4 regions of the Pantoea sp. X-Soil-MYKO-1785 genome follow, and region 1 is predicted to be linked to each of the others. Evidence: predicted binding sites of a transcription regulator. Region 1 holds the regulator's gene; each other region holds the start of a gene.
The links. Region 1 encodes PurR, which represses purine synthesis genes. Its sites were predicted from a motif close to CANGCAAACGTTTGCNTG; they were not measured.
Positions count from the first base shown of each region.

Region 2: the regulator PurR is predicted to act here: its motif matches at 2,473-2,490, upstream of purH (bifunctional phosphoribosylaminoimidazolecarboxamide formyltransferase/IMP cyclohydrolase).
Region 3: the regulator PurR is predicted to act here: its motif matches at 2,278-2,295, upstream of cvpA (colicin V production protein).
Region 4: the regulator PurR is predicted to act here: its motif matches at 1,763-1,780, upstream of AC6I8D_RS18650 (7-cyano-7-deazaguanine/7-aminomethyl-7-deazaguanine transporter).

Region 1 covers NZ_AP036000.1:1,795,846-1,799,704, reverse strand. The annotation lists gene AC6I8D_RS08365 (C40 family peptidase) at 96-881, shown strand; gene cydH (cytochrome bd-I oxidase subunit CydH) at 940-1,029, opposite strand; gene purR (HTH-type transcriptional repressor PurR) at 1,311-2,336, shown strand; gene punR (DNA-binding transcriptional activator PunR) at 2,333-3,238, opposite strand; gene punC (purine nucleoside transporter PunC) at 3,345-3,859, shown strand, end outside.
Region 2 covers NZ_AP036000.1:246,912-250,770, reverse strand. The annotation lists rRNA gene AC6I8D_RS01140 (23S ribosomal RNA) at 1-86, opposite strand, end outside; tRNA gene AC6I8D_RS01135 (tRNA-Glu) at 300-374, opposite strand; rRNA gene AC6I8D_RS01130 (16S ribosomal RNA) at 464-2,005, opposite strand; gene purH (bifunctional phosphoribosylaminoimidazolecarboxamide formyltransferase/IMP cyclohydrolase) at 2,638-3,859, shown strand, end outside.
Region 3 covers NZ_AP036000.1:2,955,013-2,958,871, reverse strand. The annotation lists gene folC (bifunctional tetrahydrofolate synthase/dihydrofolate synthase) at 89-1,354, shown strand; gene dedD (cell division protein DedD) at 1,347-2,093, shown strand; gene cvpA (colicin V production protein) at 2,359-2,844, shown strand; gene purF (amidophosphoribosyltransferase) at 2,882-3,859, shown strand, end outside.
Region 4 covers NZ_AP036000.1:3,919,571-3,923,429, reverse strand. The annotation lists gene iolE (myo-inosose-2 dehydratase) at 1-321, shown strand, start outside; gene AC6I8D_RS18655 (DcrB family lipoprotein) at 400-954, opposite strand; gene AC6I8D_RS18650 (7-cyano-7-deazaguanine/7-aminomethyl-7-deazaguanine transporter) at 1,073-1,738, opposite strand; gene tusA (sulfurtransferase TusA) at 1,943-2,194, shown strand; gene AC6I8D_RS18640 (zinc/cadmium/mercury/lead-transporting ATPase) at 2,246-3,859, opposite strand, start outside.

The DNA of each region.
Region 1 (3,859 bases):
TGGACTAGAATGGCTTCGGCACTGATCCTGGATCAGATTATTCCCAACTTTGTCGTGGTGCGTAGTGGCCCTGACAACTTAACTAAAACCGGACTATGCGTTTAATCATTACGCTTTTCATCCTTGCCTTTGCGCAACTGTTCTTCAACATCGCTTCTGCTTCCCCGCAGGCGCCGGTGAATGTCAGTTCGCATAAAGCAGAGAAAAAGAGTGCGCGCGAAGATGAGCGCCGCAAGCGTCGCCCGTTGAAAACGTCGGCGAAGAAAACACGCGTCAGCCCGATCCAGAAGCTCAAACTCAAAAAACAGAAAAAAAGCGAACTCAGCGCCAGCCATCTTTCCGCAAAGAAAAGCAAAACTCCACTCAAAACCGCCAGTAAAAAACGTTACGGCCATCAGCGTACGCTCAAAACCGCAGACGCCAGCAGCAGTGACATCGGCACCATTAAAATGAGCAAGTCACATCGTCAGCGCTACCAGAAAGCGCGTGAGACGGCGATGACCAAGCTGATGGGCCAGCTGGGCAAACCCTATCAGTGGGGCGGCACCTCACCGCACACCGGTTTCGACTGCAGCGGCCTAGTCTGGTACGCCTATAAAGATCTGGTCAAGTTTAAGATCCCGCGTACCGCCAATGAGATGTACCACCTGCGCGACGCCGCGCCGGTAAAACGCGAGTCGCTGGAGAAAGGCGATTTAGTCTTCTTCCGGATTAATGGTCGCGGCACCGCCGATCACGTTGGGGTTTATCTCGGCAACGGCAAATTTATTCAGTCACCTCGCACCGGCAAAGATATTCAGATCAGTGCGCTGGGTGAAGATTACTGGCAGCGCCACTACATCGGCGCGCGGCGGGTAATGACCCCGAAAACCATTCGTTAAGCGGCTTCGCTACGCGAAAATCAAACAGAGAAAAGCCGGGCGATGCCCGGCTTTTTCATTAGTGCAGCACCGCTGTAAAGCTAAAGGCGACGATCATCAGCAGACAGCCGACGGTAGTCATCAGGGCCAGTTTCAAATCAGTACTCATTTAGCGCTCCTTAGTCACATATTTTGTAGGGATAAGCCATTTTCCCATAGGGGCTGGTAAAAATCTCGTTTTATCCGTTCAGCCTTGTTAGAATCCTGCCTTTGTTGCGCAACGCGCGCAATCCCGGTTCCGTTTGCTCTCCTTTTCAGGCGCTCATTACCCGCCAGACGCCTGTTTACCGGTCAGAAAAGCTGCATAATTGCGGGGAAAACCCTGAGCAGACGCAAACGTTTAACATTATGCTTATCATTGCGTTAGATAAGCCCTGGAGTCCGATTTTAATGGCAACAATTAAAGATGTGGCAAAACGCGCCGGCGTCTCAACGACCACCGTTTCGCACGTCATCAACAAAACGCGTTTTGTCGCTGAAGAGACGCGCAACGCGGTCTGGCAGGCGATTCAGGAACTGCACTATTCACCGAGCGCGGTGGCGCGCAGCCTGAAGGTGAATCACACCAAAACGCTGGGCCTGCTGGCAACCTCCAGCGAAGCGCCCTACTTTGCTGAAATTATTGAAGCGGTGGAGAATCACTGCTTCGATAAAGGCTACACCCTGATTCTGGGCAATGCGCACAACGACCTGCAAAAGCAGCGTGCCTATCTCAGCATGATGGCGCAGAAGCGCGTCGATGGACTGCTGGTGATGTGCTCTGAGTATCCGGACGATCTGTTAAAGATGCTGGAAGAGAATCGCAATATCCCGATGGTGGTGATGGACTGGGGTGAATCACGCGCTGACTTCACCGACACGGTGCTGGATAATGCCTTTCAGGGCGGCTACCTGGCCGGACGTTATCTGATTGAGCGCGGTCACCGTGATATTGGCGCGATTCCCGGCCAGATGGAACGCAACACCGGCGGCGGACGTCACGCGGGTTTCCTCAAGGCGCTGGAAGAAGCAGGCATTCAGCCGCGTGCCGAATGGATCGTGCAGGGCGACTTCGAGCCGGAGTCGGGCTATCAGGCGATGCAGCAGATCCTGTCGCAGAAACAGCGTCCGACTGCGGTGTTCTGCGGGGGCGATATCATGGCGATGGGCGCGATTTGCGCCGCCGATGAGATGGGATTGCGGGTGCCGCAGGACATTTCGGTGATCGGTTATGACAATGTGCGCAACGCGCGCTACTTTGCGCCTGCGCTGACCACGGTGCATCAGCCAAAAGCGCAACTGGGTGAGAAAGCGCTGGAGATGTTGCTGGATCGCATCACCAGTAAACGTGAGATTTCTCAGACCATCGAAGTACACCCAACGCTGATTGAACGCCGTTCGGTGGCTGACGGTCCGTTCCGCGACTACCGCCGTTAATCTTCGCTTAACCACTCCTGATTAAGCGTTTGCGCATCACCCAGATAGCTGAGTAACCAGCCCGTTGCCGGTGATGCGCGATCTTCCGCCCAGCTTACGCAACAGGGACTGTCCGGAAACGCGACCGGCAACGTTAATTCTACCAGCGCTCCGCTGTCCAGTAATGGCCGCGCCAGATGCCCAGGCACCATCGCCACGCACAATCCCTCCAGCACGCAATCCAGTCCGGTCTGCCATTCCGGCACCACCAGCCGACGCTGATTGTCGAGCGTCCACGTCATCCGGCGCGGCAGCGCGCGCGAGGTATCTTCCAGCACCAGCGACGGCCAGCTGCGCAGGGTGTCGTCGTCAATCTGGCTCACCCCGGTCAGCGGATGGTGGTGCGCCACCACACAACGCCAGTTGAGCGTCCCCATGTCGCGAAAGGCAAAGCGTCCGCCGACCGGTATCGCCTGAGTGGCACCGATAGCCACTTCAACCCGATCATCGGCCAGCGCATCCCAGACGCCGTTAAACACTTCATAACTGATGTGCAACTCCATGTCGGGGAAATGGCGGTAAAAATCCTTGACTAACTGCCGGGTGCGCTGCGGCTTGACGATGCAGTCGACCGCAATACTCAGCTGTCCACGCCAGCCGTTAGCCAGCTGCTGACACTGGCGGCGGGTGGCGAGCATTTTTTTGATAACGCTGCGCCCTTCCCGGACAAAATGCTCGCCGGCGGGGGTTAATACCACCTCGCGATGCTGGCGCTCAAACAGCGGTACCGCCAGCCACGTTTCCAGCTGACGCACGGTGTAGCTGATAGCTGACGGCACCCGATGCAGCTCCTGCGCCGCGGCGCTGAAGCTGCCACCGCGCGCCACCGCATCCACCACCTCTAAAGCATATTCTGACCACATAATCTGCCTTCAAATTTTTTAACAGCAACCGGCAAATATTAGCGTTTCACAGCGGCAAACGCACCTTTTACACTCTGCCGCGTTCAACCTGCAAAATGAGAATCAGATGTCACCGTCAAAAGGATTTATGCCGTATCTCGCTCTGCTGAGCATGCTGGGCTTTTTAGCCACCGATATGTACCTGCCCGCCTTTGGCGCGATGCAGCAAACCTTTAACACCTCACCCGGCCTGATCAGCGCCAGTATGAGCCTGTTCCTGGCGGGATTTGCCTGCGGTCAGCTGTTCTGGGGACCACTGTCAGACCGCATCGGCCGCAAGCCGGTATTGCTGGCCGGTCTGGCGCTGTTTGCCGTCGGCTGCGCCGGTATGCTGTGGGTCAATGATATTTATCTGATGCTGGCGCTGCGCTTTGTTCAGGCGATCGGCGTCTGTGCCGCAGCCGTTAGCTGGCAGGCGCTGGTAGTCGATCGCTATCCGGCGGCGCGGGCCAACAAAGTGTTCGCCACCATTATGCCGCTGGTGGCGCTCTCACCGGCGCTGGCACCGTTGCTGGGTGCCTGGCTGATCGGCCATTTTCACTGGCGTTCTATTTTCCTGGTGCTGACGCTGATTGCCGTGGC
Region 2 (3,859 bases), 1.5 Mb from region 1:
CCTTACCGTCGCTTTACGCAGATTAGCACGTCCTTCATCGCCTCTGACTGCCAGGGCATCCACCGTGTACGCTTAGTCGCTTAACCTCACAACCCACAGGCGTTTTTCAACGCTGCGTGTTGCAAGCATTTGAGAGACTCGAACGCATCGCCTTGTTATTCCTTATTACGGAGGAATAACGCGCTGCGTCGTTTCAATTTTCAGCTTGTTCCGGATTGTTAAAGAGCAATATCTTAAACATGACTCGTAAGTCATCTTTAAGATATGTGGGCAACACCTTTCACCTGTCACCAAGCAAGTGGCGTCCCCTAGGGGATTCGAACCCCTGTTGCCGCCGTGAAAGGGCGGAGTCCTAACCGCTAGACGAAGGGGACACAAAGGTGTCACGACTTCGCAGCCGTCTTGCTCATTACTTTTCTATCAGACAATCTGTGTGAGCACTTCGCGGGAAGGTATCTTCAGGTAAGGAGGTGATCCAACCGCAGGTTCCCCTACGGTTACCTTGTTACGACTTCACCCCAGTCATGAATCACAAAGTGGTAAGCGCCCTCCCGAAGGTTAAGCTACCTACTTCTTTTGCAACCCACTCCCATGGTGTGACGGGCGGTGTGTACAAGGCCCGGGAACGTATTCACCGTGGCATTCTGATCCACGATTACTAGCGATTCCGACTTCACGGAGTCGAGTTGCAGACTCCGATCCGGACTACGACGCACTTTGTGAGGTCCGCTTGCTCTCGCGAGGTCGCTTCTCTTTGTATGCGCCATTGTAGCACGTGTGTAGCCCTACTCGTAAGGGCCATGATGACTTGACGTCATCCCCACCTTCCTCCGGTTTATCACCGGCAGTCTCCTTTGAGTTCCCGACCGAATCGCTGGCAACAAAGGATAAGGGTTGCGCTCGTTGCGGGACTTAACCCAACATTTCACAACACGAGCTGACGACAGCCATGCAGCACCTGTCTCAGCGTTCCCGAAGGCACCAAGGCATCTCTGCCAAGTTCGCTGGATGTCAAGAGTAGGTAAGGTTCTTCGCGTTGCATCGAATTAAACCACATGCTCCACCGCTTGTGCGGGCCCCCGTCAATTCATTTGAGTTTTAACCTTGCGGCCGTACTCCCCAGGCGGTCGACTTAACGCGTTAGCTCCGGAAGCCACTCCTCAAGGGAACAACCTCCAAGTCGACATCGTTTACGGCGTGGACTACCAGGGTATCTAATCCTGTTTGCTCCCCACGCTTTCGCACCTGAGCGTCAGTCTTCGTCCAGGGGGCCGCCTTCGCCACCGGTATTCCTCCAGATCTCTACGCATTTCACCGCTACACCTGGAATTCTACCCCCCTCTACGAGACTCAAGCCTGCCAGTTTCAAATGCAGTTCCCAGGTTAAGCCCGGGGATTTCACATCTGACTTAACAGACCGCCTGCGTGCGCTTTACGCCCAGTAATTCCGATTAACGCTTGCACCCTCCGTATTACCGCGGCTGCTGGCACGGAGTTAGCCGGTGCTTCTTCTGCGGGTAACGTCAATCGACGCGGTTATTAACCGCATCGCCTTCCTCCCCGCTGAAAGTACTTTACAACCCGAAGGCCTTCTTCATACACGCGGCATGGCTGCATCAGGCTTGCGCCCATTGTGCAATATTCCCCACTGCTGCCTCCCGTAGGAGTCTGGACCGTGTCTCAGTTCCAGTGTGGCTGGTCATCCTCTCAGACCAGCTAGGGATCGTCGCCTAGGTGGGCCATTACCCCGCCTACTAGCTAATCCCATCTGGGTTCATCCGATAGTGAGAGGCCCGAAGGTCCCCCTCTTTGGTCTTGCGACGTTATGCGGTATTAGCCACCGTTTCCAGTGGTTATCCCCCTCTATCGGGCAGATCCCCAGACATTACTCACCCGTCCGCCACTCGTCACCCAAGGAGCAAGCTCCTCTGTGCTACCGTCCGACTTGCATGTGTTAGGCCTGCCGCCAGCGTTCAATCTGAGCCATGATCAAACTCTTCAATTTAAGTTTGATTTGCTTAAACAAGTTAAGCGGTGCTCATCTGTAAAACGTCATAATGAATTTCATTATGTGTTCACTCGTGAGACTTGATATTTTTTACGTCCGGAGACGCTGATATCAATCCTGCGAGTGCCCACACAGATTGTCTGATAAATTGTTAAAGAGCAGTGCGAGCAGCGGGTTAACCGTCTGTCGCGAGGTGGCGTATATTACGCTTTCCTCCTTCAGAGTCAACTTCTTTTTCAGAAGCTTTTCTCCGGCGGCGCAGTCTCCTGTGCCTTTCAACCCGGCGGCGTTAAGCCGTTGTTCCGTGTCGATGGAGGCGCATTATAGGGAGTTGTTCGGCAGGCGCAACCTGTAAATTGCATAAAAACAACCGTTCGCTGCATTCCACAGCAAAAGCCCCTGTTATACGCAGTTACGCACAAACTTATCCACATTCATCGGGCACAGCGAATTTAGGCGAGCATCACGCAAACGTTTTCGCTACAATGCCCGGCGACGTAACGGATGCCCCTTTTCGGGGCGTTACCTGAAGTTTTCGATCTTTTCTTCTTATATAAGCAAAGGAAGGATCGTTAAGCTTGATGTAACGCTCTTATATACGCGAAACAAAGCCAAGGGATAAAACCACCATGCAACAACGTCGTCCTGTACGCCGCGCTCTGCTCAGTGTGTCTGACAAAGCCGGTATCCTCGAATTTGCTCAGGCGCTCGCTGACCGCGGTGTCGAGCTGCTCTCCACAGGTGGCACGGCTCGCCTGCTGGCGGATGCGGGCCTGCCTGTCACTGAAGTCTCTGACTACACCGGCTTCCCGGAAATGATGGATGGACGCGTCAAAACCCTGCACCCGAAAGTGCACGGCGGCATTCTGGGCCGTCGCGGCCAGGATGATGCCATCATGGCGCAGCACGACATCAGCCCAATCGATATGGTGGTGGTAAACCTGTATCCCTTTGCCCAGACGGTGGCACGTGAGGGATGTTCGCTGGAAGATGCCGTTGAGAACATTGATATCGGCGGCCCGACTATGGTGCGCTCCGCTGCGAAGAACCATAAAGATGTGGCGATCGTAGTGAAGAGCAGCGACTATCCGGCTATCGTGGCTGAGATGGACGCGAATCAGAACGCCCTGACCCTTGAAACCCGCTTCGACCTCGCCATTAAAGCCTTCGAGCACACCGCCGCTTACGACAGCATGATCGCTAACTATTTTGGATCGCGGGTGCCGGCCTATCATGGCGAACGCGGCCAGCCAGCCGGTCGCTTCCCGCGCACCCTTAACCTGAACTTCATTAAGAAGCAGGATATGCGCTATGGCGAAAACAGCCATCAGGATGCGGCCTTCTATATAGAAGAGAATGTGGCGGAAGCGTCCGTCGCTACCGCACAGCAGGTTCAGGGCAAAGCCCTTTCTTATAACAATATTGCCGATACCGATGCGGCGCTGGAATGCGTAAAAGAGTTCAGCGAGCCGGCCTGTGTCATCGTTAAACATGCTAACCCGTGCGGCGTCGCGGTCGGTGATTCTCTGCTGACGGCCTATGAGCGTGCCTGGCAGACCGATCCGACTTCCGCATTCGGCGGCATCATCGCCTTTAACCGCGAGCTGGATGAAGCAACCGCGCAGGCCATTATCAGCCGTCAGTTTGTTGAAGTGATCATTGCGCCTGCAGTTTCCGAAGCGGCGCTGAAAATTACCGCGACCAAACAGAATGTACGGGTGCTGATCTGCGGCCAGTGGCAAAACCGGGTGGCCGCGCTGGACTTCAAACGGGTTAATGGCGGCTTACTGGTGCAGGATCGCGATCTCGGTATGGTCGATGCCAGCCAGCTGCGCGTGGTCAGCAAACGCC
Region 3 (3,859 bases), 1.2 Mb from region 1:
ATAGAAAGGCGCGCCCGTCGCGCCTTTCACCAATGCACCGTATACCTCAGCATCAGTCTGTCGGGTATAAATAAGCAAAACGGGACATATGGACAATCTTCACCTCCCTCAAGCCACGTCGCCTTTGGCCACGTGGCTTTATTATCTTGAGCACCTGCACACTCAGGCCATCGAACTGGGGCTGGATCGCATTCGCCAGGTCGCGCAACGCCTTGACCTGCTGAAACCCGCTCCCTTCGTCTTCACCGTCGCCGGCACCAACGGCAAAGGTACCACCTGTCGTACCCTGGAAACGCTGCTGATGGCGGCTGGCTATCGGGTGGGCGTTTACAGCTCGCCGCATCTGGTGCGCTATACCGAACGGGTTCGGGTTCAGGGACAGGAGCTCAGTGAAGCGCAGCACTGCGCCAGCTTTGCCGACATTGAAGCCGGACGGGGCGATATCTCGCTGACCTATTTCGAGTTTGGCACCCTGTCAGCGCTGAAGCTGTTTCAGCAGGCGCAGCTGGACGTGGTGATCCTTGAAGTGGGCCTCGGCGGGCGGCTCGACGCCACCAATATCGTGGATGCGGATGTGGCGGTGGTGACCAGCATTGCGCTCGATCACATCGACTGGCTCGGTCCGGACCGCGAAAGCATTGGCCGCGAAAAAGCGGGTGTGTTCCGTGCCGGCAAACCGGCGGTGGTGGGTGAGCCTGATATGCCGCACAGCATTGCCGCGGTGGCCAGTGAGAAGGGCGCACAGCTGCTGCAACGCGACCGTGACTGGGGTTACCGGGAGCAACCGGAAAGCTGGTCGCTGCGCGACGCGCAAGGTGAGCTGAACGATCTGCCGCTGCCGCAGGTGCCGCTGCCGAATGCCGCGACGGCGCTGGTCGCACTGCGCGCCTCCGGACTGCAGGTCAGTGAGGCGCAGATCCGCGCTACACTGCCGTTAGCCATGCTGCCGGGCCGCTTTCAGACCATCAGCGAATCGCCGCGGGTGATTCTCGACGTGGCGCATAATCCGCATGCGGCGCACTATCTGGCGTCACGGCTGGCCGCGCTGCCCAAAACTGGCCGGGTACACGCGGTAGTGGGTATGCTGCACGACAAAGATATTGCCGGTACGCTGGCGGCGCTGTCACCGGCGGTGGACGCCTGGTACTGCGCACCGCTCGACGGCCCGCGTGGCGCGACGGCGGAGCAGCTGCTGCAATGGCTGCCGCAGGGCGAGGCATTCAGCACGGTAGAGCAGGCCTGGCAGCAGGCGCGCCAGCAGGCGCAGCCGCAGGACATTGTGCTGGTGTGTGGATCGTTCCACACCGTGGCACAGGTCATGGAATCGATTGAAACGGAGAAAGGACGTGGCTAGTAAGTTTCAGAACCGTTTAGTCGGCACCGTCATTCTGGTGGCCGTCGGCGTGATTGTATTGCCGGGGCTGCTGGATGGACAGAAGAAGCACTATAAAGAAGAGTTTGCCGCCATTCCGCTGGTGCCGAAACCGGACGATCAGCAGGACAGCGAAATGGTGCCGCCGGTGACCCAGTCGCTGCCGGCCCAGCCGCCGGAAGGCGCAGGTAATGCGGTCAGCAGCAGCAGCGGAAAAACCACCGCAGCGGCTGAACAGGGACGCGCAAAACCCACCGAAGAGAGCGAGCCGGCCGTTGTGACGCCACCGCCGGTGCATCAGTCAACGCCGGTGCAGGTGAAACCAAAACCGGTCGAGCAGCTAAAACCGAAGCCGGTTGAACAGCCGAAGCCTAAACCGGTCGAACAGCCGAAGCCAAAACCGGTTGAGCAGCCGAAAACCGTGGAGCAGCCGAAGCAGACCGAGACGCCGAAGGCGACCGAACCGAGCGCGCCTGCCGGTCAGGCTTATGTGGTTCAGCTGGGTGCACTGAAAAACGCCAGCAAGGTGAATGAAATTGTCGCGCAGCTGCGGCTGTCGGGCTATCGCGCCTTTACCGTGCCATCAACGCCGGTACAGGGGCAGATCACCCGCATTTACGTGGGACCCGACGCTTCAAAAGCCAAAATGCAGAGTGCGGTAGGCGAGCTGAAAAGTATCTCCGGGCTGGGTGGCGTCGTGAAGCCGTACAGCGCCCGTTAAACCCGCCAATTGGCGCTGCCGATAGCAGTAACAGGCAGCGCCTTTTGGGCCATAGCACGGCAGGTTAAAGCGGCTAAACGGATAAAAATATGAAGATTTTCAACGGACTGACCGTCGGAAAATCCACCGGGCGACGAAGGTTTTTTTCATCGCCTTTTTTATGGATGCAGAACAGGAAAACCGCTACGCAAACGTTTTCTTTTTCTGTTAGAATGCGCCCCGAACTGGATGCAGGGGTGCAATGGCACTGGCGCTGGAAGAGTTCATGATCTGGATTGATTACGTCATTATTGCGGTAGTTGGTTTTTCGGCTCTGGTCAGCCTGATCCGTGGGTTTGTCCGGGAAGCCTTATCTCTTGTTACCTGGGGATGCGCGTTTTTTGTCGCCAGTCATTACTACGCCTACCTTGCAGTCTGGTTTACAGGTTTTGACGACGAACTGGTTCGTAACGGTATCGCCATTGGGGTGTTGTTTGTCGCCACTCTGATTGTCGGTGCGATTGTGAATTACGTGATCGGCTCGCTGGTGGAAAAAACCGGCCTGTCGGGAACCGACCGGGTGTTGGGCGTCTGTTTCGGGGCGTTGCGTGGTGTGCTGATAGTGGCCGCTTTGCTGTTCTTCCTCGATACTTTCACCGGCTTTTCGAAAAGTCCGGACTGGCAACAGTCTCAACTCATTCCCGAGTTCAGTTATATAATCAGGTGGTTTTTTGATTACCTGAAAAGCACGTCGAGTTTTTTACCCCGGTGATGTGACCGGGAGTGCGGCTTAATGAGGAAATGACAACATGTGCGGTATTGTCGGTATCACCGGTTTCATGCCGGTAAACCAGTCGATCTATGACGCGTTAACGGTGCTCCAGCACCGCGGGCAGGATGCCGCAGGCATTTGTACTATCGATGCGCTGAAGTGCTTTCGTCTGCGAAAGGCAAATGGCCTGGTCAGCGACGTTTTCGAAGCACGCCACATGCAGCGTTTGCAGGGCAACATGGGGATTGGTCACGCGCGTTATCCGACCGCGGGCAGCTCAAGTGCCTCTGAAGCGCAGCCTTTCTACGTAAACTCGCCGTACGGTATCACGCTGGCGCACAACGGAAATCTCACCAACGCCCACGAACTGCGCAAGCACCTGTTCGAAAAGGGCCGCCGTCATGTGAATACCACCTCAGATTCTGAAATCCTGCTCAACATTTTCGCGCAGGAGCTGGATCGCTTCCAGAACGATCCGCTGGAAGCCGACAATATTTTTGCCGCGGTCGCTGCGGTGCACCAGCAGGTGCGCGGTGCCTATGCAGTGGTGGCGATGATTATCGGTCATGGCATGGTGGCGTTCCGCGACCCGAACGGTATCCGTCCGCTGGTGCTGGGCAAGCGCGTAATCGCCGATGGCCGTACCGAATATATGGTGGCCTCGGAGAGCGTGGCGCTGGATACGTTAGGGTTTGAATTCATCCGTGACGTTGCGCCGGGTGAAGCGGTTTATGTCACTGAGCAGGGCCAGCTTTCTACCCGCCAGTGCGCCGAAAACCCGAAAAGCAATCCTTGCCTGTTCGAGTACGTCTACTTTGCACGTCCTGACTCGTTCCTCGACAAAATTTCTGTCTACAGCGCCCGCGTGCGCATGGGCACCAAGTTGGGTGAGAAAATTGCCCGCGAGTGGGAAGATCTCGATATCGATGTGGTGATCCCGATTCCGGAAACCTCAACCGATATCGCGCTGGAAATTGCCCGCATTCTCGATAAGCCGTATCGGCAGGGCTTCGTG
Region 4 (3,859 bases), 2.1 Mb from region 1:
GAAGGCTCGCAGCAGAAGATGCTGGCGGTGCTGGAAAAATATCTGCCGCGTATCTTCCACGTTCATCTGAAAGACGTGCGTGACGAGGTGGTCGCCGAGGTACGCGACAATCATCTCTCCTTCCTGGAAGGGGTGAAAAAGGGCACCTTCACCGTGCCGGGCGATGGCGTGATCGATTTCAAACCGGTGTTCAAAATCCTCGACGATTACGGCTACAAAGGCTGGATGGTGGTGGAAGCGGAGCAGGACCCGGCGCTGGCTAACCCGTTTGAATATGCGGTGAAAGCGCGCAAATATATTCGTGAGAACGCAGGATTGTAAGCGCAGGCGGGAAACCGTGAGATAAACCGGCTTCCCCGGAGAGGGGAAGCCGCAAGCCAGCAGGGCGGTCGCCCGGCCTTATTTCAGCGCAATACTCTTCACAATGTTGTCGGCATCGCTTTGTGCCTGCTGCTGGTTGTCGCCTGGCAGAGTAATCTGCAGCGTCACCAGTTTGCCGTCAACTTTAGCCAGAATCACCGATGACCATGAGGTCTGGTTGTTGGCAGAAATCACCGTATCCAGCTGCTGTGCCGGCTGATCTTTCAGCGTGACCGCTTTGTTCGAGACCACCTGCAGTTGCGGATCGCGGTTGCGCTGCTGCTGCTCCATACGCTGTGACAGCACGTCCAGCCCATCGCTGGTCGGCTCACCGGCAATCACAATAATCGCGCGCGCACCGGTTTCATCAGCATACACGTGCATATTGGTAGTCTGCGAACCAAGCTTACCGCTCTTATCCGACATGCCCGGCGGCAGCGAGAAGCTCAGTTTGCCATCCATCAGCGTTACGGTTTGCGCCGACTGACTGGCGCTGACGCCGTTGTCATTCGCCGCGTCATCTTTCTTCTGGTCACAGGCGGCTAAGCCGAGCACCAGTAAGCCCATTCCTACATATTTCACCAGGTTGCGCATCAGAATCCCTTTTTTAAGTTTCCAGTCAGCCGTTAATACAACAGGAATCAGGTTGCAAACGCAACCTGATGATTGTCAGCAGATCTTAGCGGGTAATGGCGTAAACCGGTATGGCGGGTTAGCCGAAATTTATCTGGCTGGTGGCACGGCGCTCAGCCAGCCGTTTCAGCGCGGCATTGAGCAATACGCCGTAGGCCGGCAGGAAGAACACCATGCAGATCAGCACTTTGAAGCTGTAGTCCACCAGGGCAATCTCGACCCAGTGCTGGGCCATAAACGCATCAGGGCTTTTATAAAAGGCGATGAAGAAAAAGGCCAGCGTATCGCTGATGTTGCCGAGAAACATGGCGCAGCCCGGGGCGATCCACCATTGAGGCAGGGCGCGCAGACGGTTGAAGACGTGAACGTCGAGGATCTGACCCAGCGCGTAAGCCATAAAACTGGCACAGGCGATACGCGCGACAAACAGATTGACCTGTTCCAGTGCTGCCCAGCCCTGCCATTCGCCCTGATAAAACAGCGACGAGACACCATAGGAGATAAACAGCGCCGGGATCATCACCGCCAGAATAATGCGTCGGGCCAGCGGCGCGCCAAAGATGCGCACGGTCAGATCGGTTGCCAGGAAGATAAACGGGAAGCTGAACGCGCCCCAGGTGGTGTGGAAGCCGAAAATTGAAATCGGCAGCTGCACCAGGTAGTTACTGGAGGTGATCACCAGCAGGTGAAACAGCGATAACCAGAACAGCGCATGCATGCGCTGACGCGAAGAGAATGCGAGCATAATCAACCTTTTTAATGTTGGGGTGAGGGAACCCATTGCGGGACGCCGTTCGGGCAGCGCCTGGCAGTTTTATGAGCAAAAAGCGGCGGCATCTTACCGCGTTGTGCTATTTATGCAATGGTTAATTTTAGCGCAATCGTTATCGCCTTGCGTCATTGGCACTACGCGCTAGAATGAGCGCCCTAACCCTGAACCGAGTCCATTATGAGCGATGCTTTTTCCTCTGCCGACCATCAACTGGATGCCCGTGGCCTGCGTTGTCCGGAGCCGGTGATGATGGTGCGCAAAACCGTTCGCAGCCTGCAGGATGGCGATACGCTGTTGATCATTGCCGACGATCCGGCCACCACCCGCGATATTCCCGGCTTCTGCCGCTTTATGGAGCATCGCCTGCTGGCACAGCAGACCGATAACCTGCCGTATCAGTTCCTGATCCAGAAAGGCATGGCGGAGTAACGCTGGATGCCAATTGGCTTCGCGGCCCGTCATCTGACCGGCCGCTCGTCTTCAGCTTCGGTTGCGCAGTAATCGCAGCGCGTTGGCGGTGACCAGCGCCGTTGCGCCGGAATCCGCCAGCACCGCCAGCCACAATCCGGTCAGCCCCAGCAGGGTCGTGACCAGAAATACCGCCTTCAGCCCCAGCGCAATGGTCAGGTTCTGCCGAATGATGCGGCGCGTACGGCGCGCCAGCACAATCATCGGTGCCAGATTGCTGAGCTGATTGCGCGTCAGCGCGGCATCGGCCGCCTCCAGCGCAACGTCGGTGCCGCTGCCCATCGCGATCCCCAGCGTCGCCGCTTTCATCGCTGGCGCATCATTAATGCCATCCCCGACCATCGCCAGCGGCTGCTGCTGGCTCAGTTCTGCTATCGCCGCCACCTTATCGGCCGGCAGCAGGCTGGCACGGTACTCAATGCCCAGCTGCCGGGCGATGGCTGCCGCGGACCGCGGGTTGTCGCCGGTCAGCATCAGGCTCTCAATGCCCAGTTTTTTCAGCGCCTGTAGTGCGGCGATCGCATCGCTGCGCAGCTGATCGCGCAAGGCCAGCGCGCCCAGCGCCTCGCCATTGCGGGTCAGCACCACCACCGTTTCACCGGCCGCTTCACGCTGGGTAATCTGTTCGGTTTGCTGCACCGTCAGTCCGGTCATCTGCGCGGGCGTCAGCAACCGGATCGGCTGACCATCGACCACCGCGGTAATGCCACATCCGGCCTGAACCTGCTGATCGCGGGCGGCCGGGATGGTCAGCTTACGTGCCTCAGCGGCCGCCACAATCGCACTGGCCAGCGGATGCGTCGCGCCCTGTTCAACCGCCGCGCTGAGCGCCAGCATCTCCGCGTCGCCGGTCTCGCCAAAGCGCAGAATCCCGGTGAGCTGCGGCTTGCCAACGGTCAGAGTGCCGGTTTTATCGAACGCCATCATGCGCAGGGAACTCAGACGTTCTAAGGCCGCACCGCCTTTGATCAGCGCGCCCTGACGTGCGGCAGCAGCCAGCCCGGAGGTAATCGCCGCTGGCGTAGAGATCACCAGCGCACAGGGGCAGCCAATCAGCAGTAAGGTCAGGCCCTTGTAGATCCACGGCTGCCATTCTCCCGCGCCGAGCAGCGGAGGCACCACCATCACCAGCAGCGACAGCAGCATCACCAGCGGCGTATAGAGACGGCTGAACCGATCGATAAAGCGCTCAACCGGGGCGCGGTGGGTTTCCGCTTCTTCAATCAGCTGCAGTATCCGGTCAATCGCGCTTTCGCCCGGTTTCGAGACCACTTCCAGCGTCACCAGCCGGTCAATGCTGGTGGCACCAGCCAGTATTTTTTCGCCGCTGTTGCGTGTTACCGGCAGCGACTCGCCGGTTAACGCACTTTCATCAAAGCTGGCGAGCGGCGTAATGAGGCGGCCATCGACCGGCAGACGGCTGCCGGCTGCCACTTCAATCTGATCGCCGGGCTGCAGCGCAGCCAGTGGCACCTCGCTGCGCCGACCCTGCTCAAGTCGGATTGCCGATTCCGGCCGCAGCGCCATCAGACGGGTCACGCCACTGCGCGCCCGCGAGGCGGCATAGCTTTCGAGCTGTTCGCCAAGCTGAAACAGTACCAGCACCATCGCTGCTTCAGCGTGGGC